Regions from separate parts of the Kitasatospora sp. NPDC088264 genome, predicted to be linked through region 4. Evidence: riboswitches for the same ligand, from Rfam matches in the RefSeq annotation. Region 4 holds a riboswitch; each other region holds the start of a gene.

Region 1 (6,792 bases), on a different contig from region 4:
CGGCCAGCACCGCGAACACGCCCCGCAGGGCGGCGGGCGGCACCGGGGCGAGCAGCGTCCAGGCGTCGAACAGCGCCGACCAGCCGCGGACGACCGCCTCGTCGTCGTGCTCCCAGGCGTGCAGGCGCCAACCCGGGACCGCACCGCCGTCCCTGGCCTCCACCAGGCCGACCAGCAGCGCCTGCCCCCACGCCTTGGCGGCGGCGCCGACCGTCATGGCCAGCGCCCGACCCGCCGCACGGGCGTCATCGGGCAGCAGCTCGCCCCGCTTGTCGACCTCTTCCAGGTCCCCCGCCCAGCGGGCGATCCGGACGGCGTCCACCAGCATCCGGCGGGCCAGCGGCGCCAGCTCGGCCGGCGCGGGGAAGCCCTCCGGTACGGGAACCCTCCCCCGACCGGGCGCCGCAGCGGGCCCTCGTCGGCGGGGTACCCCGGCCCCGCCCGGCTTGCCGGCGGCGGGCCGGTGGGCCGTACCGGGGAGACGGGTCACCGTCGCACCAGTACCGATCGTCGGAGGGAGCGGGGCATCACGGTCGCGCGGATTCCGAGACGTCACGTCGAGCAGTCTTCCCCTTGTACCGGCCTTCTGTCACATCCGGTTGGCTGTACGGACGGGCGGCCGTCGACGGCACCTCCCCAAGATCGGGCAACAATCGGGCAACAGAGGCAAACCGCCTGGCCGGAAACAGGTGGCGGGGTCATGCCATCACGGCTCAACCCTTGCGGCGACGGTCGCGCTACCCGCCCGACCGGTCACACTCCGTGGCCGACAGGTGAGGTCCGGGTTCCGTACGGAGGCCCCGCGGGTGTGACTTCTCACGCGGGGGGGCTGGGTTCAGAGAAGGGGGGTGAGCCAGCGGCGGAGGAGTTCGGTGTAGTGGGTGGGGGCGGAGTTCCAGAGGGTGGCGTGGTCGGCGCCCGGGAAAGGCCGGAGGCTGACCACGCCGGGGCGGGCGGCGGCGAGGCGCTCGGCGGCGCGGAAGGGGGCGACCTGGTCGTCGGGGCTGTGCAGGAGGAGGGTGGGGACGCGCAGGTCGGCGCCCTCGGCGATGCGGCTGAAGTCGGCGAGGTCGACGCCGGTGCGGCCCTCGGCGGCGAGGGCGCCGAGCTCGGCGGCGGCGCCGGTGTAGCCGGCCCGGGCGGCGCCGCGGCGGGCGGTGGCGGGCAGGTCGAGGACCGGCGAGTCCAGGACGAGGCCGCTGATGGCATGGGCCCAGGCGGAGCGGGAGGCCGTCTGGAGGGCCATGGTGGCGCCGAGGGACCAGCCGTACAGGATGACCCGGCCGGCGCCGCTGTCGAGGGCGAGCCGTACCGCCGACTCGACGTCGCGCCACTCGGTCTCGCCGAAGTGGCCGAGCCCGTCCGGCGAGGCCGGGGCGCCCTGGTCGCCGCGGTAGGTGACGGCGAGGGCGGGCAGGGCGAGGCGGTCGAGGACGGGGAGGACCGGGAGGGTCTGCTGCCGGTCGGCGCCGGGGCCGTGGACGAGGATCACCCAGGTGCCGCGTTTGCCGTCGAGGCGCCAGGCGGGGAGGGCGCCGAGTTCGCCGTCGGCGGCGGTGTCGGTGAAGGGGAGGCCGAGCGCCTCGGTGGGGTCGCCGAGGTGGACGCGGGGGGTGAAGCGGACCTCGGTGCCGGGGGTGAGGGTGCCCCGGTCCGCGCGGACGAGGCGGCGGGTGACGCCGTTCTCGTCGCTGTGCAGGACCTCCTCGACGACGGCGTGGCCGTGGTCGTCCCATTCCACGGCCCAGCGGCCGGGGCGCAGGCTCTCGGGGCGGCGGTTGAAGGTGATCCGGCCCGCGGCGAGGCTCCGCACCAGGACGGGGCCGGACTCCCGGGCGGCGCTCGCCGGGTGGACCAGCCGTTCGGAGGCCCGGCGGCCGATCACCAGGACGGCGGCCCCGGCGGCCCCGGCGCCGACGACGGCGGCCGCCACGACGGCCGCGGTTCCCCAACGCATATCGCTCCCCGCTCTGCTGGTCTTGGACCGGACGGTGTCCGGGCGGTGTCCGGGCACCAGTTCACCGGGGGGCCGCGCGGGCGGCCACCGGGCTGGGCCGTCCGGGGCACGGCGGGGCCTCGGGCTGGGCGGGCGTCAGGCAGGGCGGGGCGGGCGGATCGGAGGTGGCGACGGGGCTCCGAGGTGTGACCAACCCCTCCGTGACCTCGGTTGACTCCCGGTTCGGCCGCGTGATGGGATCCTGGGGCCAAACGGAGGCATGCAGAGGAAGCCGGTGCGAGTCCGGCGCGGTCCCGCCACTGTCACCGGGGAGCACGCTCGGAACATTGCCACGGCGGACCGTCAGAAGCCGCTGGAAGGCCCGGGGGTGTGTCCGACCCGGAAGCCAGGAGACTCTCGCCCCCGGTACGTCGATCCAGGGCGCGGACCCTGAGTGAGGACACGCACGCGATGCAGGCTGCCCCGCCCCGCCGGACCCCACGCGGCCTTCCGCCGAACCCGCCGTGCGCCCGCTGACCCGCGCCGCCGCGTTCGCGCTCGGCGCCGCCGCGGGCTTCGCCGCGGACGCCCGCTTCGCCGACCCCCGGCGCGGCCACCCGGTGGCCGTCTTCGGCGGTGCGGCGACCCGGCTGGAGCGGCGGGTGTGGCAGGACGACCGGGTGGCCGGCGCCGGGTACACGGCGCTGTGCGTCGGCGCGGTCGCGGCCGGCGCGGTGGCCCTGGACCGTACGGTGGGCCGGCGTCCGCTGGGCCGGGCCGCGCTGGCGGCCGCCGCGACCTGGACGGTGCTGGGCGGCACCTCGCTGACCCGGGAGGCGCGCACCATCGGCCGGTCGCTGGCCACGGGCGACCTGGCGGCCGCGCGGGAGCGGCTGCCGCACCTGTGCGGGCGGGACCCGAGCGCGCTGGACGGGCCTCAGATCGCCCGCGCGGTGGTCGAGTCGGTGGCCGAGAACACGGCGGACGCCGTGGTGAACGCGCTGGTCTGGGGCACGCTGGCGGGCACCCCGGGGCTGCTGGCGTTCCGCGCGGTGAACACGCTGGACGCGATGGTCGGCCACCGCTCGCCGCGGTACGCCCGGTTCGGCTGGGCCTCGGCCCGGCTGGACGACGTGGCGGGCTGGCCGGGCGCCCGGCTGACGGCTCTGCTCACGGTGGCCGCCGCGCCGCAGCCGAAAACGGCCTGGCGGGTCTGGCGGCGGGACGGTTCGGCGCACCCGAGCCCGAACGCGGGCCAGGCGGAGGCGGCCTTCGCGGGCGCGGTGGGCGTCCGGCTGGGCGGGACCCTCCAGTACGGGGAGCGGGTGGAGCACCGGCCGGTGCTGGGCGCGGAGTTGCGGCCGGTGACGGCGGACGACATCGAGCGGGCCTGCGTGCTCTCCCGGCGGGTGGGCGCGCTGGCCCTGGGTACGACGGTCGCGGGGCACGTCGCGCTGCGCTTGCTGACGACACGGTGGAGGGGAAGGGCATGAGCAACGCACTGCTGGTCGCGGGGACGACCTCGGACGCGGGCAAGAGCGTGGTGACCGCGGGCATCTGCCGCTGGCTGGCCCGGCAGGGGGTGCGGGTCGCGCCGTTCAAGGCGCAGAACATGTCGCTGAACTCCTTCGTCACCGCCGACGGCGCCGAGATCGGCCGGGCGCAGGCGATGCAGGCGCAGGCGGCCAGGGTGGAGCCGGAGGCGGCGATGAACCCGGTGCTGCTGAAGCCGGGGGCGGACGGCCGCAGCCAGGTGGTGCTGCTGGGCCGGCCGGTCGCCGAGGTGGGCGCGCTGGACTACCGCGAACGCAAGCCCGTCCTGCTGGAACGGTCGCTGGAGTGCCTGGCGGATCTGCGCCGCCGCTACGAGGTGGTGGTCTGCGAGGGCGCCGGTTCGCCCGCCGAGATCAACCTGCGGGACCGGGACATCGCCAACATGGGCCTGGCGACGGCCGCCGGGCTGCCGGTGGTGGTGGTCGGGGACATCGACCGCGGCGGCGTCTTCGCGGCGATGTACGGGACGCTGGCACTGCTGTCGGCGGAGGACCAGCGGCACGTGGCGGGCTGGTTCGTCAACAAGTTCCGCGGCGACGCGCGACTGCTGGCGCCCGGCCTGGAGATGCTGCACGGGCTGACCGGCCGTCCGGTGCTGGGCACCCTGCCGATGCTGCCGGGCCTGTGGCTGGACGCCGAGGACTCGCTGGACCTGTCCACGGTGGTGGACCGGGTGGACGGCCGCGGCCCGCTCGGGGCGGACGTGCTGCGGGTGGCCGTGGTGCGCTTCCCCCGGCTGTCGAACTTCACCGACCTGGACGCGCTGGCGCAGGAGCCCGGAGTGCTGGTGCGCTGGGTGACCCGGCCGGAGGAACTGGCCGACGCCGACCTGGTGGTGCTACCCGGCACCCGGGCCACCGTGGCCGACCTGGCCTGGCTGCGCGAACGCGGCCTGGAGCCGGCGCTGAAGGCGCGGGCGGCGGCCGGGCTGCCGGTCCTCGGGGTGTGCGGCGGCTACCAGATGCTGGCGCGCGGGATCGAGGACGAGGTGGAGTCCGGGGCCGGCTCGGTCGAGGGCCTGGGCCTGCTGCCGACGCACGTGCGGTTCGGCGCCGAGAAGGTGCTGGCGCGGCCGGCCGGCACGGCGTACGGGCAGCGGGTCGAGGGGTACGAGATCCACCACGGAGTGGTGGCCGTGGAGGGGGGCGAGCCGTTCTTCTCCGATGACGACGGGCACGGCCTGGACGGCTGCCGGGTCGGCCCGGTGTGGGGCACCACCTGGCACGGCGCGCTGGAGAACGACGGCTTCCGCCGTGAACTCCTGCGCGAGGTCGCCGCGTTGGCGGGCCGGGCGTTCGTGCCGGCGCCGGACACCTCGTTCGCCGAGGCGCGCGAGGCCCGGCTGGACCGGCTGGGCGACCTGATCGAGGAACACGCGGACACCGACGCGCTGTGGAAGCTGATCGAGGGCGGGGTGCCGGCGGCCGGATCGCTGCCGTTCCTGGCGCCCGGGGCACCTGGGGAGTATGCATGAGTGACGTCCGCTATCCGTTCACCGCGATCGTCGGCATGCCCGACCTGCGGCTCGGACTGCTGCTCAACGCGGTCTCGCCGGCCGTGGGCGGCGTGCTGGTGCGCGGCGAGAAGGGCACCGCGAAGTCGACCATGGTGCGCGCGCTGGCCGGCCTGTTGCCGACCCTCGCGGCCGTCGACGGCTGCCGGTTCGCCTGCGACCCGGCCGCTCCGGACCCGCAGTGCCCGGACGGGCCGCACGACCGCCCTTCGGCGTCCGAACGCCCCGCCCAGCTGGTCGAGTTGCCGGTCGGCGTGGCCGAGGACCGGATCGTCGGCTCGCTCGACCTGGAACGGGCGCTCGCCGAGGGCGTCAAGGCGTACGAGCCGGGGCTGCTCGCCAAGGCGCACCGCGGCGTGCTCTACATCGACGAGGTGAACCTGCTCCAGGACCACGTCGTGGACCTGCTGCTGGACGCCGCCGCGATGGGCCGCTCGTACGTCGAGCGCGAGGGCGTGTCGGTGCGGCACGCCGCCCGCTTCCTGCTGGTCGGCACGATGAACCCGGAGGAGGGCGAGCTCCGGCCGCAGCTGCTCGACCGGTTCGGCCTGACCGTCGAGATCGCCGCCACCCGGGACCCGGCCGAGCGCGCCGAGGTGGTCCGCCGCCGGCTCGGCTACGACGCCGACCCGGCCGGCTTCGCCGCGCGGTTCGCCGCGGACGAGCAGGCGCTCGCCGAACGCATCACCGCCGCGCGGGAGTTGCTGCCCAAGGTGGAGCTGACGGATGTGGCACTGCGTCAGATCACCGCCGTGTGCGCCGCGTTCGAGGTGGACGGGCTGCGCGCCGACATCGTGATGGCCCGCACCGCCGTCGCGCTCGCCGCCTGGGACGGGCGGACCGAGGTGCTGGAGGAGGACGTCCGCAAGGCTGCCCAGCTGGCGCTGCCGCACCGGCGCCGCCGCAACCCCTTCGACGCGCCGGGGCTGGACGAGGAACAGCTCGACCGGACGCTGGAGGAGCACGCGCAGCCGCAGGAGCCCTCGGAGTCGTCGGAGCCCTCGGAGCCCGAGGAGTCGTCGGAGCCCGAGGAGCCCGGGGGCTCAGGAGAGGCTGAGGGCGACGGCGAGGGCGACGGCCCCGAGGACGACGGTCCGGGCCCGGACGGCGGCCCCGGCGGCGGCCCCGGCGGCGGCCCGGACGGCGGCGGGGCCCCCGAGCCCGCCTCTGGTCCGGAGGCATCGGCCGCCGAGCCGGACGAGCCGCTCCAGCAGCCCGTACCGGCCCAACACCCCGCCCCCGCACGGGAGTCGGCGCCGGTCGCGGCCGGCGACCCGTACCGGACCAAGCTGTTCACCGTGCAGGGCACCGGCCACGGCGCCCAGGGCCGCCGCTCCCCCGCCGAGACCACCGGCGGGCACACCGTGCGCGCCCGGCGCCCCCAGGGTGCGCTCAGCCGGCTGCATCTGACCGCCACCCTTCAGGCCGCCGCACCGCACCAGGCGGCACGCGGGCGGACCGGCCGGGCGCTGGTGCTGCGCAAGGACGACTTCCGCGAACAGGTCCGCCAGGGGCTGGAGTCCAACCTGGTGCTGTTCGTCGTCGACGCCTCCGGCTCGATGGCCGCCCGGCAGCGGATGACCGCCGTCAAGGGCGCCGTGCTGTCCCTGCTGATGGACGCCTACCAGCGGCGCGACAAGATCGGCATGATCACCTTCCGGGGCGCGGACGCCGAACTGGCGCTGCCGCCGACGTCGTCCGTGGAGGTCGGCGCGGCCCGGCTGGAGTCGCTGCCCACCGGCGGTCGCACCCCGCTGGCCGCCGGCCTGCTGCGCGCGCACGAGGTGCT
Region 2 (6,792 bases), on a different contig from region 4:
CAAGTCGACCGTCAACGGCGCCGTGAACTGACCGTCCGCCTGCTCCATCTCTCCCCCGAGGCCACACCGTGAACTCTCTGGACAAGGGGAAGGCGGAGGAGGGACGGCCTGAGACCATCAAGGCCGTCCCGGTCCGCCACCCCGGACGCTGGGTGGGCGCCGTCGTCATCGCCCTGCTCGCGGCGATGCTGCTGAGCGCCCTCTTCACCAACCCCGCTTTCAAGTGGGACATCGTCGGGCAGTACCTGTTCCACGACAGCATCGTGCACGGCATGGTCGTCACGCTGGAACTGACCGTCCTCTCCATGCTGATGGGCGTGATCGGCGGCATCGTCCTCGCCGTGATGCGCCTGTCCCCGAACCCCCTGCTCTCCGGCACCGCCTGGATGTACATCTGGGTCTTCCGCGGCACCCCGGTGCTGGTGCAGCTGGTGTTCTGGAACTTCCTCGGCCTGATCTGGGCCAAGCTGTCGATCGGCGTCCCGTGGGGGCCGGAGTTCTGGTCCGCGGACACCAACGTCCTGATCCCGACCTTCGTCGCCGCCCTGCTGGGCCTCGGCCTCAACGAGGCCGCCTACATGGCGGAGATCGTCCGCGGCGGCATCCAGTCGGTGGACGAGGGCCAGACCGAGGCCGCCCACGCGCTCGGCATGAGCCGGTTCCAGACCATGCGCCGGATCGTCCTGCCCCAGGCCATGCGGGTGATCATCCCGCCGACCGGCAACGAGACCATCTCGATGCTCAAGACCACCTCGCTGGTCAGCGTGATCTCCCTGGAGGAGATCTTCCGGGCCGGTCAGGTCATCTACTCCCGGAACTACCAGAACATCCCGCTGCTGATCGTGGTCAGCCTCTGGTACCTGTTCTTCACCTCGCTGCTGACCATCGGCCAGTACTACATCGAGCGCTACTACGCCCGCGGCTCCAACCGGACCCTCCCGCCCACCCCGCTGCAGCGGCTGCGGGGCCTGTTCGCCGGGAAGCCCGCCCCGAAGACCGGCGCCGACGTCGTCCCGGGGCTCGAGGGAGGTGGTCACGTATGACCGACCTGAGCAAGACCCCGGCCGCCGCCACCGGACAGCCGATGGTGCGCGCCGAGGGCGTCCACAAGTCCTACGGCTCCGTGCACGTGCTCAAGGGCATCGACCTGGAGGTCAAGCAGGGCGAGGTGTTCTGCCTGATCGGCCCCTCCGGCTCCGGCAAGTCGACCTTCCTGCGGTGCATCAACCACCTGGAGAAGATCAACGGCGGACGCCTCTGGGTGGACGGCGAACTGGTCGGCTACCAGCAGAAGGGCGACAAGCTCTACGAGCTCAAGGACCGCGAGGTCGCCGTCAAGCGGCGCGACATCGGCATGGTCTTCCAGCGCTTCAACCTGTTCCCGCACATGACGGCCGTCGAGAACGTCATGGAGGCCCCGGTCCAGGTCAAGGGCGAGAGCAAGGCCGCCGCCCGGGAGCGGGCGATGGTCCTGCTGGAGCGGGTCGGCCTCGCCGACAAGGCGAAGAACTACCCCTCCCAGCTCTCCGGCGGCCAGCAGCAGCGCGTCGCGATCGCCCGCGCGCTGGCCATGAAGCCCAAGCTGATGCTGTTCGACGAGCCCACCTCGGCGCTCGACCCCGAACTGGTCGGCGACGTCCTCGACGTCATGCGCGGCCTCGCCGAGGAGGGCATGACCATGGTGGTCGTCACCCACGAGATGGGCTTCGCCCGCGAGGTCGGCGACGCGCTGGTGTTCATGGACGGCGGCGTGGTGGTCGAGTCCGGCAACCCCCGCGAGGTGCTCACCGACCCCCGGCACGAGCGCACCCGCGCCTTCCTCTCCAAGGTGCTGTAGAACCGTACCGACCGGCGCCCGGCAGGCTGCTCCTGCCGGGCGCCGACGTTTTCCCCACCCAGGTAATAGGCTGGACGCAATCAGCCCGTTACCGACCTTCTGGAAGGACCTCCGTGGAGCTCGCCTCGTACGCCGATCTCGCCGTTCGGCTGGTGAACACCGAGGAGCCCGGGCGCGGCACCGACACGCTGACGTCCGTGGACGCGGTGCGCGGCCTGTTCTCCGACTCCTCACGGGCCGCCGCACAGGCCGACGAGTCCGACCTGCCCCGGCTGCGGGCGGTGCGGACCAGGCTGCGCGGGGTCTTCGAGGCCGCCGCCGAGGGCGACGAGATCCGGGGCGTCGACCTGCTGAACAGCCTGCTGATGGAGTACCCGGTCAGCCCGCTGGTCTCCGGGCACGACTACCTGGACGACGCCGGCCGGCCGCGCTGGCACCTGCACCTGGCCGACAACTCGCCCACCGCCACCGCGCACTTCAGCGCGGTCGCCTGCATGGGCCTGGCCGTCCACCTGACCGAGCTGGGCGCCGACCGGCTCGGCATCTGCCAGGCCGCGCCCTGCCGCAACGCCTACCTGGACACCTCGACCAACCGCTCCCGCCGCTACTGCTCGGACCGCTGCGCGACCCGCGCCAACGTCGCCGCGTACCGGGCCCGCAAGCGCCAGGAGGCCGAGGCCGCGGCACTCGGCGCCGCCGGCTAGGTCCTGTCCGGGCCGGGCCGGGCCCAGGGGGTCAGAGTTCGTCCGCCCAGACGCCCAGGCGGCGGGCCAGACCCGGTACCCGGGCCAGCCGGGTGCCCAGCAGCAGCCGCTCCAGCCGCCGCCCCGGCGCCAGCCAGGCCGGGCGCGGGCGCAGCCGCAGCAGCACCCGGCCGAGCACCAGCTCGTCCGGGACCGGGCCGTAGCTGCGGCTGTCGCTGTCCACCGGCCGGTTGTCGGACAGCAGCCACCAGCCCCTCGGACGCCGCTCGGCGGCCCGCTTCACCACCAGCAGGTCCTGCTGGAAGGGGTGCCGGAAGAGCACCACCGCGCCGGGCCGGATCGGCGCGCCGTAGCGCACCAGCAACTGGTCGCCCTCGCGCAGGGTCGGGACCATCGACGGGCCCGCCACGTCGACCAGCCCGAACGGCACCGCGCCGCCGCCCCGGCCCCGGGGTTCCGTGCCCATCGGTTCCGCGTCCGCCGGTTCCGTGCTCCGCGCCACGACTCCTCCTCCCGGACCGCCCGGTCCCAGTCTGCCGTACGGACCGTCACCCCGTTCGATCCGTTCGATGTCCGGATTACCCCGGTTCCGGGTCCGCCTTTTGCCCTAGGCCCACCGCCCGATCGCGAAACCCCGGGTGCGGAAGGGTAATCTCGGGCGCGGGAAGACGATCTAAGGAAGGACTCCCATGTTCTCTCGTCTGTTTGCACCGCGCGCCACCGCCCACGCCCACTGTGACCTGCCCTGCGGCGTGTACGACCCGGCGCAGGCCCGGATCGAGGCCGAGTCGGTCAAGGGCACCCAGGAGAAGTACCAGGCCAACGAGGACCCGGCTTTCCGCACCCGCGCCCTGATCATCAAGGAGCAGCGTGCCGAGGCCGTCAAGCACCACATCTCGGTGCTGTGGAGCGACTACTTCAAGGCCCCGCACTTCGAGAAGTACCCGCAGCTGCACCAGCTGATCAACGACACCCTGAAGGCCGCCTCGGCCGCCAAGGCGTCCACCGACCCCGCCACCGGCCAGGCCCTGCTGGACCTGATCGCCGAGGTCGACAAGATCTTCTGGGAGACCAAGCAGGCCTGAGCCTGACGCGTCGCCACCCGACCGCCCCCGTCCGCGAGCCCGGACGGGGGCGGTCGTGCGTTCACGCCCCATCCGAGCCCGGTAAGGGTTGCCTAGCCTGAGTGGCTGTTATGCTGCCAGGGCGTCCGAGGGGGAAGTCCGGTGTGAATCCGGCGCTGACCCGCAACGGTGAGCACGGCCCCGGGGCCGCGCCAGCCCGATCGCCCCCGGCCGCTGAACTCCCGACAACTCGCCGTGGACTGCGAGGGGATGGCGCCCGGGCCCGCGCCCGACCGGTGCCGCCCCCGCGCACCCGCGGCCCGAGGCAAGGCGCACCGTGAGCAGCACCGCAGCCGCGGGCAGTGGCGCAACGAGCCCGCCCGCCCGCCGAATACCCGCCCTCCCGCTCGCCGTCGGCCTGGCCGCCGCCCTGCTGCTCTCGCTGCTCTGCGGCGTGGCGCTGGGCGCCTCCGGGATCGGCCTGCCCCGCGCCATGCGGCTGCTGGCCGCCGGGCTGACGGGCGGACGGCTGGAGGCGGACGAGGCCGCCGCCTACGCGATCGTCTGGGAGATCCGGCTGCCGCGCGCCGTGCTGGCCTCGGTGGTCGGCGCCGGGCTGGCCGCCACCGGGGTCGCCGTCCAGGCCCTGGTGCGCAACGCGCTGGCCGACCCGTTCGTGCTCGGCATCTCCTCCGGCGCGGCCGTCGGCGCCAACGCCGTGCTGCTGCTCGGCGCCTTCGCCTCGCTCGGGGTGTGGGCGATCTCGGCCTCCGCGTTCGGCTCCGCGCTGGTCGCCATGGTGCTGGTCTACCTCGCGGCGCGCACGGCCTACGGGCTCACCCCGCTGCGGCTGGTGCTCACCGGCACCGCGCTCTCCTACGGCTTCTCCGCCGTCACCGCGCTGATGGTCTTCGCGTCCGCCCGCGGCGAGGCCGCCCGGGACGCCATGATGTGGCTGCTCGGCAGCCTCGGCGGCGCCACCTGGGGCTCGGTGCCGATCGCCGCCGCCACCGTGCTGGCCGGCCTGGCGTACCTGGCCTGCGCCGCCGGCCGGCTGGACGCGCTCGCCATGGGCGACGAGACGGCCGCCTCGCTGGGCGTGGACCCGGACCGGCTGCGCCGCGAGCTGTTCGTGGTGACCGCCGCCGTCACCGGCACGGTGGTGGCCGTCAGCGGGGCGATCGGCTTCGTCGGGCTGATGGTGCCGCACCTGGCCCGGATGCTGGTCGGCGCCGGGCACCGCCGGGTGCTGCTGGTCGCGCCGCTCGCCGGGGCGCTGCTGCTGGTCTGGGTGGACATCGTCTCGCGCACCCTGCTGGCGCCCGCCGAACTGCCGGTCGGGGTGGTCACCGCGGTGCTCGGGGTGCCCTGTTTCCTGCTGCTGATGCGCCGTCGCGGCTATTCCTTCGGAGGCCGCTGATGGATCTCGCCCTGGACTCCGTCTCGGTCGAGCTGGCCGGCGCCCGGCTGGTCCACGACGTCGCCCTGGACGCCGCCGCCGGGCAGGTGGTCGGACTGGTCGGGCCCAACGGCAGCGGCAAGTCGACGCTGCTGCGCTGCGTCTACCGGGCGCTGCGGCCGGCCGCCGGGGCCGTCCGGCTGGACGGCGCGGACCTGCACGCGCTGACCGCGCGCGAGGCCGCCCGGCGGGTGGCCGCACTCCCCCAGGAGCACTCCGCCGAGTTCGACTTCACGGTGGCCGAGGTGGTCGCCATGGGCCGGTTGCCGCACCGGCGCGGGCTGGGCGGCCCGGGTGCGGACGACCACGCGCGCTGCACGGAGGCGCTGCGCAAGGTCGGCGCCGAACAGTTGGCCGGGCGGGGCTTCCTGAGCCTGTCCGGCGGCGAGAAGCAGCGGGTGCTGATCGCCCGCGCGCTGGTCCAGGAGCCCCGGCTGCTGGTGCTGGACGAGCCCACCAACCACCTGGACATCGGCCACCAGTTGGACGTGCTGGCGCTGGTCCGGGAGGCCGGCCCGACGGTGCTCACCGCGCTGCACGACCTCAACCTGGCGGCCGGCCACTGCGACCTGCTGTACGTGCTGCGGGCCGGCCGGATCGTCGCCTCGGGGCCGCCCGCCGAGGTGCTCCGACCCGCCCTGCTGGCCGAGGTGTTCGGCGTCCGGGCCACCCCCGTCCGGCACCCGGTGACCGGCGCCGTCCAACTGCTCTTCGACCGGATCTGACCCACCCCCCGAAGGAACCCCCGTGCGCACCAAGGCCGTTGCCATCACCGCCCTGCTCACCCTCGGGCTCACCGCCTGCGGCGCCGAGATCGCCCCGAGCGGCGACGCCACCGCCGCCTCCGCCCACTACCCGGTGACCGTGGAGAACTGCGGCACCAAGCTCACCTTCCCGCAGAAGCCCGCCCGGACGGTGACCAACGACGTCGGCATCACCGAGCTGATGCTCGCCCTCGGCCTGGCCGACCGGATGGCCGGCTACGTGATGCCCGACGACAAGGGCCGGGTCGACCAGGTCGCCTGGAAGGACGGCTACCAGCAGACCGCGTGGCTCTCCAAGAAGGAGATCACCAAGGAGATCGTGCTGGGCGCCAAGGCCGACCTGGTCTTCGCCGGCTGGCACTACGGCTTCGACGAGGGCCGCGGCTTCACCCCGCAGGCGCTCAAGGACCTCGGCATCCCCTCGTACGTGCTCAGCGAGTCCTGCCGCAGCGGCAAGGGCACCGAGCGCGGCGTGATGTCCCCGCTGGACGCGCTCTACACCGACCTGGCCAACCTCGGCGAGATCTTCGACGTCCGCGACCGGGCGGACAAGCTGGTCGCCGATTTCAAGGCGAAGGTCGCCGCCGCCCCGCAGCCCGAGCGCCGGCCGTCCGTGTTCCTGTACGACAGCGGGCAGGACAAGCCGTACACCGCCGGGAAGTTCGCCGCGGCCGACGAGATCATCGCCAAGGCCGGCGGGACCAACGTGATGGGCGACCTCGCGGACACCTGGGTCACCGTCGGCTGGGAGAGCGTGGTCCAGCGCGACCCCGAGGTGATCCTGATCAACAACTACGGCGAGACCGGCGCCGACGCCAAGCGCGCCTTCCTGAAGTCCTTCCCGCCGCTGGCCGGCGTCTCGGCGGTCAGGAGCGACCGGATCTTCGTCCTGGACTACGTCGACCTGGTGGAGAGCCCGCGCAACCCGGCCGCGATCACCGCGCTGGCCGACTACCTGCGCAGC
Region 3 (6,792 bases), on a different contig from region 4:
GTTCACGCACTACTCGTACGCGATGCGGGACGCCGCCTCGCAGCGCACCGCGCCGCTGATCGAGGTGCACATCTCCAACCCGTACGCCCGGGAGACCTTCCGGCACACCTCGGTGATCGCCGCGGTGGCCTCCGGCACCATCGCGGGGTTCGGGCTCGGCTCGTACGAGCTGGCCCTGCGCGCCCTGGCCGAGCAACTCACCACGCGCTGACGCCTGGTCAGCGGCCCGGCGGCGGACTGTGCCCGCCGCCGGGCCGCCGTGTAGTCTCCCCGCTGAGAGGTGTCGGGAGGTGACCGTGACGCAGTACGCCGGGGGTGGGCAGGTCCCGCCGCGTCCCGTCGCTCCGCCGGGGCCGCAGCCGTCGGGGGCCGCCGTGCCGCCGCCGGTGCCGCCCGCTCCGGCTCCTGTTCCCGCCGCCGCGCCGCCGGTTCCGGCCGCTCCGGTGCCGCCCGCTCCCGCTCCTGTTGCCGCGCCCGCCCCGGCCGCACCCGCGCCCGGCGCGCCGGTCCCCGTCGGGTCCACCGGGCACTTCGTGCTGCCCTCCGGCACGCCCGTGCAACTCCCCGCCCACCCGCCGCAGCGGCACGCGCCCACCAGTCCGATCGCCGTCCTGCTGATCGGCCCGGCCGGGGCCGGCAAGACCACCGTCGCCCGGTACTGGGCCGAGCGCCGGCCCAGCCCGACCGCGCACATCAGCCTGGACGACGTCCGCGAGTGGGTGCAGTCCGGCTTCGCCAACCCGCAGTCCGGCTGGAACAACGCCTCCGAGGCGCAGTACCGGCTGGCCCGCCGCACCTGCGGCTTCGCCTGCCGCAACTACCTCGCCAACGGCATCTCCTGCATCATCGACGACGCCGTCTTCCCGGACCGCCCGGCCATCGGCCTCGGCGGCTGGAAGCGGCACATCGGCCCCGGCATGATCCCGGTCGTGCTGCTGCCCAGCCTGGACTCCGTGCTGCACCGCAACGCCCGGCGCGGCGGCACCCGGCGGCTCGGTGACGAGGAGGTGGCGCGGATCCACGGCCGGATGGCCGGCTGGTACAACTCCGGGCTGCCGATCATCGACAACTCGTACCTGGACGTGGCTGGCACCGCCGCCGAGCTGGACCGCGTCATCCTGGCCCGGCTGATGGGCATGCCGGTGCGCTGACCTGCGACGATCCGGCGGTGTCGGTGCCGGCTGCGATGATGTGCGGGTCCTGTCGAACCACCCCGGGGGAGCTGACGCCCGTGCCGGAAGGCCACATCATCCACCGCCTCGCCGCCGAGAACCGGAAGGCCTTCGGCGGCCGTCCGGTCGAGGTGTCCAGCCCGCAGGGCCGGTTCGCCGACGAGGCCAAGGCCATCGACGGGCAGCTGCTCACCGCGGCCGAAGCCGTCGGCAAGCACCTGTTCCTCGGCTTCGAGGAGGGCGCCTGGGTGCACGTCCACCTCGGCCTCTACGGCGGCTTCGCCTTCGGTACCGGGCCCGCGCCCGAGCCGGTCGGCCTGGTCCGGCTGCGGCTGGCCAACGACGACGGCTACGCGGACCTGCGCGGCCCCAACACCTGCGCGCTGGTCACCGGCGCGGAGAAGGACGCCGTCGCCGCCCGGCTGGGCCCCGACCCGCTGCGCGCCGACGCCGACCCGCAGGCCGCCTGGCGCCGGATATCGGCCAGCCGGACGACCGTCGCCGCGCTGCTGATGGACCAGAAGGTGCTGGCCGGGGTGGGCAACGTCTACCGGGCCGAGGTGCTGTTCCGCCACGGGATCAACCCGCACCGCGCCGGCCGCGACCTCACCCGGGGCGAGTGGGACGCGATCTGGGCCGACCTGGTCGCCCTGATGCACGAGGGCGTCGGCGCGGGCCGGATCGACACCGTCCGCCCCGAGCACACCCCCGAGGCGATGGGCCGCCCGCCGCGCGTCGACGACCACGGCGGCGAGGTGTACGTCTACCGGCGGGCCGCGATGCCCTGCCTGGTCTGTGGCACCGAGGTCCGGACGGAGCAGCACGCCGCGCGCAACCTCTTCTGGTGCCCCGCCTGCCAGGCGGCCTGACCGCGTTCGAGGGTTGCTCCGGCCGGGCCCCGGCGCGTCCTCCGGAGGAGCCGGTCAGACGACGGCCGCGCTGGGCTCGTGGTGTTCGGCGGCGGCGCACGCGTCGAGGAGGGGGCGCAGGGCCTCGTCCACGAGCCGGTAGCGCACGATCCGCCCGTCCTTGTCCCCGGTGACCACGCCCGCGGTGCGGAGCAGCCGCAGGGCCTGGGACACGGCGGGGTCGCGCATGCCGGTGGCGACGGCGAGGTCGGAGACGGCGAGCGGGCCGGCCCGGTGGAGGGCGAGCAGGAGGGCGAGCCGCCCGGGGTCGGCGAGCAGGGAGAACCGCTCGGCCCAGGTGCGGACGTGCGCGGGGTCGCCGATCGCGGCGATGGCCTCGCAGACCCGGTGTCCGTCGATGGTGCGGTGGCCCGCGCGGTCGGCCGGTACGAGATGCATGCGCACATTGTTGCAGGAGGGGGCCTGTGATCCTGGACACCTGCGCAGGTGCGCAGCCTTGCAAGGGTGGGTCCTGGCCCCTACGGTGTTCCCCGCCGTGGTGCTCGGGAAGACCGGTGACGGATCCTCAGGGGTCCCAGTCCGGAGCGGCCCTCGCCACTGTGATCGGGCCATCGTGATCGTCGACGATGGAGAGACGTCCGTACCCACGACGCCACTGGGAGCCTCGCGCACCTGGGAAGGCGGGTACGGGACCCCCGTAAGCCAGGAGACCGGCCACGGCATCTCACGAAGTGTTTCCACGAGGTGCTGGAGCGTGACCCGAATGACCCTGCCCGAAACCGCCGCCGCCGAGGCGCCGGCGACACCGTCCGTGCTGCCCACGTTCCGCTGGAAGCGCGAGGACACCGTCCGCACGGCCGGGTTGATGGGGGTGATCCTGGCCATGCACGTGGTGGCCTTCGGGACGCTCGTCTTCCTGGTCGCGCCCCACAACTACGCGGTCGGCACCCAGGTCTTCGGGGTGGGCCTCGGGATCACCGCGTACACCCTCGGCATGCGGCACGCCTTCGACGCCGACCACATCGCGGTGATCGACAACACCACCCGCAAGCTGATGGCGGACGGCAAGCGGCCGGTCTCGGTCGGCTTCTGGTTCGCCCTCGGGCACTCCTCGATGGTGGTGCTGATGGCCGCCCTGGTGGCGGGCGGCGCGCAGCTGGCCAGCACGCTGATGGACGACGACTCGGCCACCCACAAGTGGCTCGGGATGGTCGGCACGACGGCCTCCGGCGCGTTCCTCTACCTGATCGGCGCGCTCAACCTGGCCGCGCTGCTCGGCATACTCAAGGTGTTCCGGGCGATGCGGGCCGGGTCGTACGACGAGGCGCAGCTGGAGGAGCACCTCAACTCGCGCGGCTTCATGGCCCGGGTGCTGAACCGGGCGACCCGGTCGATCACCCGGCCCGGGCAGATGTTCCCGGTGGGCATGGTGCTGGGGCTGGGCTTCGACACCGCGACCGAGGTCACCCTGATGGTGATGGCCGGGTCGGGCGCGGCGGCCGGGCTGCCCTGGTACGCGATCGTCTGCCTGCCGCTGCTGTTCGCGGCCGGGATGAGCCTGTTCGACACCCTGGACGGGACGTTCATGAACTTCGCGTACCAGTGGGCCTTCGCGAACCCGGTCCGGAAGGTGTACTACAACCTGACGATCACTGGGCTGTCGATCGCGGTGGCCTTCGTCATCGGCACCATCGAACTGGTCGGCGTGCTGCACGAGAAGCTCGATCTGACCGACCCGGTCACCGGCTGGATCGCGGGCATCTCGCTGGACAACGTCGGCTACGCGATCGCCGGGCTGTTCGTGGTGGTCTGGGCCGCGGCGATCGCCTACTGGAAGCTGGCCCGGGTGGAGAAGCGCTGGGTGGCCGCCGAGTAGCGACGGCTGCGATCAGCGACGGCAGCGATCAGCGACGGCGCCTCCCCCGGGATCCCGGGGGGAGGCGCCGTTTCGTCGCTGCGGGCCGGTGCCGGTCGTCGGGCGGGCGGGGTTCAGCGCTCTTCGCGGAAGTCGACGTGCCGGCGCGCGACCGGGTCGTACTTGCGCAGGACCATCCGGTCCGGGTCGTTGCGGCGGTTCTTGCGGGTCACGTACGTGTAGCCGGTGTCGGCGGTGGAGCGGAGCTTGATGACGGGGCGCAGTTCGCTGCGGGCCATGGGTGTCCTCCCGGGTTGGCGGGGTGTTCGGGGCTGAGGCGAAACCGTACACCGAAATGGAAGTCATTTTCATCTGGTGTAACGTGAGCTCCGTCCCGCCCATTCCCGGACGCCAGGGAGCACCCATGTCCGCCCACTGCCAACTCACCGGCCGCCAACCCGGATTCGGCAACGCGATCTCGCACTCGCACCGCCGCACCCGCCGTCGCTTCGACCCCAACATCCAGCACAAGCGCTACTGGCTGCCCGGTGAGGGCCGGTACGTCCGGCTCACCCTCAGCGCCAAGGGCATCCGCACCATCGACACGATCGGCATCGAGGCCGCCGTCGCCCGCATCCGCGCCCGAGGGGGGAAGGTCTGATGGCCAAGCAGAGCAAGATCGCCAAGAACGAGCAGCGCCGCGCCGTCGTGGCCCGGTACGCCGAGCGCCGCGCCGAGCTCAAGCGGATCATCGCCCACCCCGGCACCGCCCCCGCCGAACGCGCGGACGCCCAGGCCGAACTCGCCCGCCAGCCTCGCGACGCCAGCGCCACCCGGATCCGCAACCGCGACGCCGTCGACGGCCGCCCCCGTGGCTACCTGCGCGCCTTCGGCCTCTCCCGGGTCAACCTCCGCGTTCACGCCCACGCCGGCCACCTGCCCGGCGTCCGCAAGGCCAGCTGGTGAGCGGCGTGGACGGGATCAAACTGCCCGTGGTGGTCGTCGCCGGACTGCACGCCGACGAACGCCGCGCCGCCGTCCGGGAGTTGGCGGCGGCAGCGGTGGACGCGGTGGTCCTCCACCATGACCTGCGGGAGGCCTCGCAGGGCGTCGTCCACCGTGAACTGCGCGACGCGGGAGGCGGGTTCGACGCCGCCGACGTCCCGCTGGTGAACGACTGCCCCTGCTGCGCCCTGCGCGAGGACCTGCTGCCGCGACTGCTGCGGATCGCCGACGAAGGCCGGTACGGGCTCGCGATCGTCGAACTGTGGGGCGGTAGCGACCCGCACCCGGCCGTCGAGGTGATCGCCGGGGGAGAGGCGGACGGCCGCCACCTGGAGGACGCCGTCGAACTCGCGGGCGTGGTCACGGCCGTCGACCCGGACCGGCTGATCGGCGAACTCTCCGTCTCCGACGACCTGGTGGAGCACGGCGAGCACACCGCCGTCCAGGACCAGCGGACCCGCGCGGAGGCGCTCGCCCACCAGGTCGAGTACGCCACCACCCTCGCCGTCCCGCGCGCGACGGCGCACGCGCCCGGGCTCGCGTTGCTCCGCCAGCTCCACCCCACCGCCCGGGTCGTCCGGCTCGGCACCGGGGCGCTCACCCGGGCCGCCCTCGGCGGCTTCGACGTCGCCGCCGCCCGCGACCGGGTCAACCCGGCGATCGCGCTGCTCCCGCAGGAGAGCGACGAGGCCGGCGTCACCACGCTGGTCTGGGAGCGCCGACGCCCGCTGCACCCCGAGCGGCTGCACCGGGCGCTGGAACTGCTCGTCCCCGCCGCCCAGCGCAGCCGCGGCCGCTTCTGGCTGGCCAACCGGCCCGACCTGATGCTCGCCTGGGACGCCGCCGGGGCCAACCTCGCCGTCGAGGAGTGCGGCCCCTGGCTCACCTCCCTGCCCGACGCCGCCTGGGAGCTCTACCCGCCCGCCCGCCGGGCCGCCGCCGCCCTCGACTGGCACCCTCTGCACGGCGACCGGGTGCAGCAGCTCAGCTTCACCGCGGAGGGCCTCGACGTCGACGGCGTCACCGGGCTGCTCGACTCCTGTCTGCTCACCGACGCCGAACTCGCGGCGGGCGAACCCGGCTGGAAGGCCCTGCCGGACGCCTTCCGGGACCTGCTCGACCCCGTTCACTGAGGAGCCGTCACTGTGCGTAAGCGACCGAACCCGCCCAAGGCCCGGCCGAACCCGTTGTTCACGGCCGGCATCGAGTACATCGACTACAAGGACACCGACCTGCTGCGGCGCTTCGTCTCCGACCGCGGCAAGATCCGGAGCCGCCGCGTCACCCGGCTCACCGTCCAGCAGCAGCGCGCCGTGGCCAGGGCCGTCAAGAACGCCCGCGAGATGGCCCTCCTCCCGTACGCCGCCGGCACCACCCGGTAACCGGACCACCGTCACCACCGCCACCACCGTCACCACCCGACAAGGAGCCCCCGATGGCCGTCCCCAAGCGCAAGACGTCCCGCAGCAACACCCGGCACCGCCGGGCCCAGTGGAAGGGCAAGGCCCCGAAGCTCGTCCCGATCACCCTCAACGGCCGCGAACTGCTCGTCCCCCAGAACCTGGTCCCCGCCTACCGCCGCGGCCTGATCGACCCGGAGGGGGCGTAGCGACCACGGAGGGGGCGTGCGGGGGTGGGGGCGCGCCCTGTCGGGGGTGCTCGGCGGGCGGATCGGAGTGGGGGTTCGTAGGCTCGACGCATGTCTGATGCGTACGCGGGTCGGCGGGAGCGGGTGAGGGAGCACTGCAGTGCGGCCGGGGCCGATGCGGCGCTGATCACCCGGGCGGCGAACGTGCGGTATCTGACGGGCTGCGCGCCCTGCGGGGCGACGCTGCTGCTGACCCGGGAGCGGGTGCTGCTGGCAGTGCCGGACGATCTGCCGGCGGACGAC
Region 4 (6,792 bases):
CGGCGCAGTGCGGTCAGCTGCCGTAGCGCAGCGAGACGGTGTCGCCGAGGTGGACCGTGGTGGCCCGGGTGGCGCCGGTGGCGGTGGTGCCGTCCAGGCTGACCTGCCAGGTGGAGGAGCCGCTGTTGGCCGTGCCGTTGATCGCGGTGACGGTGTCGCCGCCGGTGGACGGGGCGACCGAGGTGACGCAGCCGCTCGGGGCGGCGCCGGCGGCCGCGTCGAGGACGTCGCCGAGGGTCGCGGTGGTGCCGGTCGGGGTGAGGGTGGCGGCGCAGACCTTGAGCGCGCCGGTGCCGTCGTCGATGACCAGCGCGAGCTTGGCGGCGGTGCCGGGGACGAAGGCGGTGGCGGCGGCCCAGGCGGGCTCGCCGGTGGTGGTCGGGGTCGGCGGGGTGGCGGTGAAGCCGGCGCCGGCGACGGCGCGCAGGCCGTCGACGGAGGCGTAGGGGGAGGGGGTGGTGTCGGTGGGCAGGTACTTGAAGCCGCCGCCGGGCTTGAACTGCTGGGCGATCAGGAAGTCGACGGGGCTCTTGCCGGTGCCGCTGGTGAAGTCGGTGCCCTGGGGGTTGATGCCGCAGGCGTTGAGGCCGGAGACGGCCCAGCCGTTGGAGTCGGTGTTGACGCCGAACATGGCGTTGAAGGCGCCGGAGGCGGTGAGCTTGCCCTTGAGGAAGTTCTTGGCGGCGACGATCGCCGGGTCGGTGGCGGCGACGCCCCCGGTGCAGAGCGAGGCCATGGCGGCGCCGGTCATGTCGATGTCGCTGCCCTGGGCGAGGGCGTTCGGGTCGCCCGCGGCCTTGCTGAAGTTCCAGCCGCCATCGTTGTGCTGGTTGGCGCGCACCGCGGTGACGGAGGTGTCGAGCAGCGGCTGCGGGACGCGAGGGCTGCCGGCCTGGGTTTTGGCGCCCGCGAGGGCGAGGAGGCCGAAGACGGTGCCGTTGAAGTTGGCGGACGGGCCGTAGTAGCCGGGTTCGGCGGTCTGCCAGTAGGCGGCGAGGTCGGCGACGAGGTTGCGGCCCGGGCCGACCCGGGCGGGGTCGATGCCGGCGGCGTAGGCGTTGAGGATGCCGCGCTCGTAGTCCGTGACGACCGGCGAGGCGCTCGGCCAGCCGGGGGCGGCGAGCTGGCCGCGGTAGACCAGGCGGGCGTTCTTGGTGGGGTCGCCGCCGGGGGTGACGTCCGCGGCGGCCGTGCCGGCGGCCGCGAGTGCGCTGAACGCCCACTCGTTGGAGAGCCCGCCGCCGGTGACGTAGCTGCCGTCGGCGGCCTGGAGCGACTTCAGGTAGGTGACGCCGGTGCTCTTCGAGGTGGCTATCTGGGTCGGGCTGGCCGTCGCGTGGGCGGGGACGGCGGAGAGCAGGAGCGCGCCGGCCGTCAGGGCGACGGTGACGGCGGAGGCGGCGCGGGCAGGGGTGGTCCGCGAGGGGGCGAGGAGGGACACGGGACAGGCTCCTTGGGGTGGCGGGCGCCGACCCTGCCCCGGAGTTCCGGCGTCCGTTCGAGGGCGCGCGACGGCCGGAGCGGTCGCCGCCCGGATCGCGTGGGCCGGCTTTCGCCATGGTGCGTGGCCGGGCGGGCATCCGGGCTCGGGGCAGCACGATCGCCACCCCACACCGCTGCGCGTCAGCCCCGGATTCGCACCGGGTTCCCCCGCTCGGCCACCGCGGACGCTACCGCACGGCGCACCGGCCGACGAGGTGATGTGATCGACGTGACGGACCGTTGACTCCCGTTCGGCCGTCGTGGTCTGATGAACCGATTTTTTGCCCTCGGCATTCAGGGGAAGCCGGTCCAACTCCGGCGCTGACCCGCAACCGTGGACCCACCTGTGGTGGGTGAGCCGGAATGCCTGGACCGGGGGCCCTGTTCACAGAGCACTTGCGTCGTCGCGGACTACGACGCGGTCCGGACGGTCCCTGCCCAGGGGACCGTCGGCTGCGCCGTTGCGTCCCACGTCGACCGACCAGGGAGTCGTCGTGAGGGTCAGCAGCAGTCGCACACGTCACAGGAACCGGGACCTCGCCTCCTTGGTGGTCGCCGGTGCTGTCGCGGTCGCCGCCTGCGGAAGCGTCCTGTTCGGGCGCCCCGGCACCGCGGCCGCCGACCCGATCGAGCGGTGCACGGCGACGACGGGCGCGATCGTCGCCGTCGACTTCACGCACTGGGGCGGCGGTGTCGTCCGGGGCTGCGACGCCCACCCCACGACCGGGATGAACCTGCTGCACGCCGCCGGCTTCACCACCGCCGGAACCGAGCACGACGGACCCGCCTTCATCTGCCGACTCGGAACCGGGACCTTCAACAGCGGCACCCAGTACCCGACGCCGGCCGAGGAACCCTGCGTCAACACCCCGCAGGCCACCGCGTACTGGTCGTACTGGATCGCCGAACCCGGCCAACAGGCCTGGTCCTACAGCCGGTTCGGCGCCGGGACGCAGAAGCCCAAGCCCGGCGAGGTCGAGGCCTGGGTGTACGGCGGCACCGACATCGGCGGCACCAGCGGGGCACCGGGCTTCACGCCGGACTCCGTCCGGGCGAAGAGCGGTGGTTCGCCGGCTTCGCCGTCCGCCTCGCCGTCGCCCTCGGCGACCCTGACCCCGACTCCGACCTCGACCCCGACTCCGACCGGGCCGTCCGCCGCCGGTGACCCGGCGGCCGCCGCGGCCTGGCTGGCCCGCCAACTCGTCGGCGGCGACCACATGGAGAACTGGGCCGTCGAGGGGCCGGACTACCCCCGGACCGCCCTCACCGCCATCGCCCTCGCCGCCGCCGGCACGCAGGACCCGGCGCTGCGCAGGACGGTCGCCTTCCTCTCCGCTCACACCGACGCCTTCCTCCACCCCGACGGACCGGCCGGCCGGCCCGATGCGAGGGCCGCCGCACTGCTGGCCCTCGTCGCCGAGAGCACCGGTGGCGATCCCCGGGCCTTCGGCGGCCGGGACCTGATCGCCGCGCTCACCGGCCATGTCTGCACGGCGGCGGGGGAGAACGGCAAGTGCACCGCCGCCGGGGACTTCCTCGGCGCGGCCTCGCCCTGGGTTCAGTCCCTCGGCGTCATCGCCCTCCAGCGCGCCGGCGTCACGCCACCCGCCCCGGCGCTCGCCCGCTTCACGGCGCTCCAGTGCGCCGACGGCGGGGTGGCCGGATCGATGATCGTCGCTGGCGACCACTGCGAGTCCGACCCGCTCACCACCGGCCTCGCGGTCCTCGCCCTGCGTACGGCGCCCGGGTACGAGACGGCCGCGAGGAAGGCTTCGGACCAGCTCGCGGCCGGACAGCAGGCCGACGGATCCCTCCTCCCGTACCTCGGCGCCCCCGGCGACACCATCAGCACCGCGAGCGCGGCCCAGGCGTTCAAGGCCACCGGACAGGACACCCGCCGGGCCGCCGCCACGGCCTGGCTCGCCGCCCGGCAGGGCACGGACGGCGGCTTCGGCCCCGACGCGTCGACCACCGACCCGGACCCGGCGGCCACCGAGCAGGCGATCCTGGCCCTGACCGGCACCGACCTCACCAGCGTCCGACACAACCCGGACGCCACCACCCCGCCGACGACACCCGCCAGCACGCCGCCGACCTCGCCCGCGACCACGCCGCCTGCCGGGAGAGCCCCCGACGCCGCCAAGGGCAGCGCCTACCTCACCGACCCGTCCCGCCTGATCAACGGCCGCTACTACGAGGGCTTCCCGGCCTTCGCCGACTTCGGCCTCACCATCGACGGCGCCTACGCCCTCGCGGCCACCGGCACCGACGACGCCGCGCTGCGCAGGATCGTCGACTTCCTGGACCAGCCGGGCAAGGACGCCGGCGAGCGCACCGTCAACGACTGGACCGGCATCGGCACCGAGTACGCAGGCGGCGGCTCGATCGGAAAGGAGGCGCTGCTCGCCGAGGTGGTCGGCCGCAACCCGCGCGCCTTCGGCGGCCACGACCTGATCGCCGCCCTGGCCGCCCTCGTGTGTATCAAGGCCGACCAGAACACCGGCTGCGCGGCGCCCGGCAACTACACCTACGCGACCTCGGTGTTCTCCCAGGCGCTCGGCATCATGGCCCAGCTCCGGGCCGGGGACTCGACGAACGCGGCTCCCGCGATCGCCTACCTGAAGGGCCTCCAGCACCAGGACGGCTCGTGGCCGAGCCTGATCCCCGCCACCGGTGACTCCGACGTGGACAGCACGGCGATGGCCGTCATGGCCCTCGCCCTCGTGCCGGGCGACGAAGCCGCGCGGGCCGTCGACCAGGGCCTCGGCTGGCTCGCCGCGCGGCAGCTGCCCGACGGCGGCTTCCCGGGAGCGGCCGGCGACTCGACCAACTCGGCCGCGCTCGCCATCCAGGGCATGACACTGCGCCAGTCCACGTACGGCGCCCAGATCGCCAAGGCGCGCGACTTCCTGTCGGGCCAGCAGAACGGCGACGGCGGGTTCAACGTGGCCTCCGCCGGGCAGCCGGGATCGGACGTCCGCGCGTCCACGCAGGTGCTCGGCGGTGCCACCGGGATCTCGTTCGGCACGCTGTTCCGGGAGCTCGGGGGAACGTCGACGCCGACGCCCACTCCGACTTCCACCGGGACGGCGACCCCGACGGCGACCCCGACGGGTTCGCCGACCAGCACCCCGACCGGCACGCCCACGGGCACACCGACCGGCACACCTACGAACATTCCCACGAACACGCCGGGCCCGATGGGCTTGCCCGCCACGGCTGGGCCCTCGGACACCGCCGCTCCCTCGACCGGCGACGGTTCGGCCACCTGGTCGGCCGGCGGCATCGACGCCCCGGCCGATGGCAGGGGCGCGCCCGCCGGTGGCGTGGCGGCGCAGACCGGCTCCGGCAGCCTGGCCGGGACCGGAACCCAGGCCCTGACGCTGACGGCGGGTGCGGGCGTGCTGACCGCGCTCGGCGCGGCGGCCGTCCTCGTCGCCCGGCGCCGCACCGCGGCCGCCCCGGGGCGTCACCGGTGAGCCGGGGACTCGGCGGTCGGCTCGGCCGGCTGTCCGGGGCGGCGGCCCTGACCTTCGCCCTCGCGTTCGGTGGCGTCGCCGTGGGCACCGCCCCGGCGTCCGCGGCGCCGCTGCCGATCGACCAGTGCACCACCGCCTCCGGCGTGGTGCTCGCCGTGGACTTCAGCAAGTGGGGCGGCCCGCTGCTGCGTTCCTGCGGGACCACCCCGACCACCGGCTTCACCCTGCTCAACCAGGGCGGCTGGAAGACCACCGGGACCGGCCACGACGGTCCGGCGTTCATCTGCCGGATCGGCTACAGCGGCTTCCAGGGCGGTAAGCAGTTCCCGGCCCCGGACCAGGAGAAGTGCGTCCTGACGCCCCCGGCCACGGCCTACTGGTCGTACTGGCACGCCGATCCGGGCCAGAACGAGTGGTCCTACAGCCAGCTCGGCGCGATGAGCTACCAGCCGAAGCCCGGCAGCGTCGACCTCTGGATCTTCGGTGGCACCAACGTCGAGGGCACCGAGGGGCGGCCGGGCTTCTCGCCGGACAGCGTTCGCGCCCACAACTCCAGCCCCGGCGGGCAGCCCGCCGACCCCGGTCAGGGCACCACGGGCGGCTCCGGCGATTCCAGCGTCTCCGGCGGCGGGTCGACGGGTGCCACGGGTACGACCGGCGGCAGCGGCAGCGGCACCGGTTCGAGCGACGGAACCGGCGGAACCGGCGGAACCGGCGGCACCGGCGGTACCGGAAACGCAAGCGGAACCGGCAGCACCGGCACCGCCGGTGGCACCGGATCGGGCCGGGCCCCGGCCCCCGCCAAGCCCCCGGCGGGCGGAGCCCGTCCGCCCGCGCCCGCCACTACCCCGGGGCCCGGCGCCGCCGCCACCCCCGAGGACGGCATCACTCCGCCCGGAGCGCCCGAGCCGACGCCCGTGCCCGCCACACCGGTGCCGGTCGAGCCGTCCACCGCGCCGCCGACGGACACCCCGAGCGATCAGCCGACCCCGCAGACGGTCGAGGCCGCGGCCGCGCCGACGTCGACCTCCGCCGTGCCCGGCGGCGTGGTGGACGCCAATCCGGTGGCCGACGCCCCGCACGACTCCGGGTCGATGGCCCCCGCCGTCATCGCGACCGCCCTCGTGGGGGCGCTGGGCGCGGCCACCGTGGTCGTCGCGCGACGGCGCCGCCGCCGGGCCGAGTGATCCGGTGACCATGCCCGACAAACCCGACGCCGGCCCCCCGAAGCCCACCCCGAAGCCGAAGCCCACCCCCGGACGGGACGCCGGGAGCCGGCGCAGCCCCCGGAACCTGCACCCGCTGGCCTGGTGGACCTGGGCGCTCGCCCTGGCGACGGCGGCCAGCCGCACCACCAACCCGCTGCTGCTCCTGCTCGTCCTCGCCGTGCTCGGCTACGTGGTCACCGCCCGCCGGACCGAGGCCCCGTGGGCGCGCGGGTTCACCTACTACCTGTGGCTGGCTCTGACCGTGGTGGCGATCCGGGTGGTGTTCCGGTGCGTCTTCGCCACCGGCATCACCCCGCACGACCACCTGCTCTTCTCGCTCCCGCACCTGCCCACCCCCGCCTGGTACGCGGGCATCCAGATCGGCGGGCCGGTCTCCCTGGAGGCGACCCTCTCCGCCGCCTTCGACGGGCTGCGCCTGGCCTGCCTGATCTGCTGCATCGGCGCCGCCAACACCCTCGCCAACCCCAAGCGCGCCCTGCGCGTCCTGCCCGGCGCCCTGTACGAGCTGGGCGTCGCCGTGACGGTGTCGCTCAGCGTCGCCCCGCAGCTGGTGCAGAGCGTCCAACGCGTCGCCCGGGCACGGCGGTTGCGCGCCGGGCAGC

Evidence for each region. Region 4 has a riboswitch for cobalamin ahead of AB0O82_RS14410 (prenyltransferase/squalene oxidase repeat-containing protein). Riboswitches for the same ligand answer to the same signal wherever they lie in the genome.
Region 1: it holds a riboswitch for cobalamin, as region 4 does, so the genes downstream of both, AB0O82_RS05860 (cobalamin biosynthesis protein) here and AB0O82_RS14410 (prenyltransferase/squalene oxidase repeat-containing protein) in region 4, are expected to answer to the same signal.
Region 2: it holds a riboswitch for cobalamin, as region 4 does, so the genes downstream of both, AB0O82_RS36045 (iron ABC transporter permease) here and AB0O82_RS14410 (prenyltransferase/squalene oxidase repeat-containing protein) in region 4, are expected to answer to the same signal.
Region 3: it holds a riboswitch for cobalamin, as region 4 does, so the genes downstream of both, AB0O82_RS13340 (HoxN/HupN/NixA family nickel/cobalt transporter) here and AB0O82_RS14410 (prenyltransferase/squalene oxidase repeat-containing protein) in region 4, are expected to answer to the same signal.

What each region holds. Positions count from the first base shown of each region.
Region 1 covers NZ_JBFBIR010000004.1:196,167-202,958, reverse strand. The annotation lists gene AB0O82_RS05870 (hypothetical protein) at 1-490, opposite strand, end outside; gene AB0O82_RS05865 (alpha/beta hydrolase) at 836-1,957, opposite strand; cobalamin riboswitch at 2,221-2,353, shown strand; gene AB0O82_RS05860 (cobalamin biosynthesis protein) at 2,461-3,429, shown strand; gene AB0O82_RS05855 (cobyric acid synthase) at 3,426-4,964, shown strand; gene AB0O82_RS05850 (putative cobaltochelatase) at 4,961-6,792, shown strand, end outside.
Region 2 covers NZ_JBFBIR010000089.1:13,571-20,362, reverse strand. The annotation lists gene AB0O82_RS36075 (ABC transporter substrate-binding protein) at 1-31, shown strand, start outside; gene AB0O82_RS36070 (amino acid ABC transporter permease) at 69-1,043, shown strand; gene AB0O82_RS36065 (amino acid ABC transporter ATP-binding protein) at 1,040-1,837, shown strand; gene AB0O82_RS36060 (CGNR zinc finger domain-containing protein) at 1,951-2,541, shown strand; gene sodX (nickel-type superoxide dismutase maturation protease) at 2,573-3,007, opposite strand; gene sodN (superoxide dismutase, Ni) at 3,231-3,626, shown strand; cobalamin riboswitch at 3,715-3,853, shown strand; gene AB0O82_RS36045 (iron ABC transporter permease) at 3,943-5,025, shown strand; gene AB0O82_RS36040 (ABC transporter ATP-binding protein) at 5,025-5,789, shown strand; gene AB0O82_RS36035 (ABC transporter substrate-binding protein) at 5,812-6,792, shown strand, end outside.
Region 3 covers NZ_JBFBIR010000013.1:59,278-66,069, forward strand. The annotation lists gene aroQ (type II 3-dehydroquinate dehydratase) at 1-211, shown strand, start outside; gene AB0O82_RS13325 (AAA family ATPase) at 291-1,151, shown strand; gene AB0O82_RS13330 (DNA-formamidopyrimidine glycosylase family protein) at 1,232-2,041, shown strand; gene AB0O82_RS13335 (metalloregulator ArsR/SmtB family transcription factor) at 2,096-2,479, opposite strand; cobalamin riboswitch at 2,561-2,775, shown strand; gene AB0O82_RS13340 (HoxN/HupN/NixA family nickel/cobalt transporter) at 2,805-3,917, shown strand; gene rpmG (50S ribosomal protein L33) at 4,031-4,195, opposite strand; gene rpmB (50S ribosomal protein L28) at 4,321-4,557, shown strand; gene rpsN (30S ribosomal protein S14) at 4,557-4,862, shown strand; gene AB0O82_RS13360 (GTP-binding protein) at 4,859-6,034, shown strand; gene rpsR (30S ribosomal protein S18) at 6,047-6,283, shown strand; gene rpmF (50S ribosomal protein L32) at 6,337-6,510, shown strand; gene AB0O82_RS13375 (aminopeptidase P family protein) at 6,601-6,792, shown strand, end outside.
Region 4 covers NZ_JBFBIR010000014.1:136,184-142,975, forward strand. The annotation lists gene AB0O82_RS14405 (hypothetical protein) at 14-1,441, opposite strand; cobalamin riboswitch at 1,575-1,651, opposite strand; cobalamin riboswitch at 1,729-1,872, shown strand; gene AB0O82_RS14410 (prenyltransferase/squalene oxidase repeat-containing protein) at 1,977-4,961, shown strand; gene AB0O82_RS14415 (hypothetical protein) at 4,958-6,148, shown strand; gene AB0O82_RS14420 (CbiQ family ECF transporter T component) at 6,159-6,792, shown strand, end outside.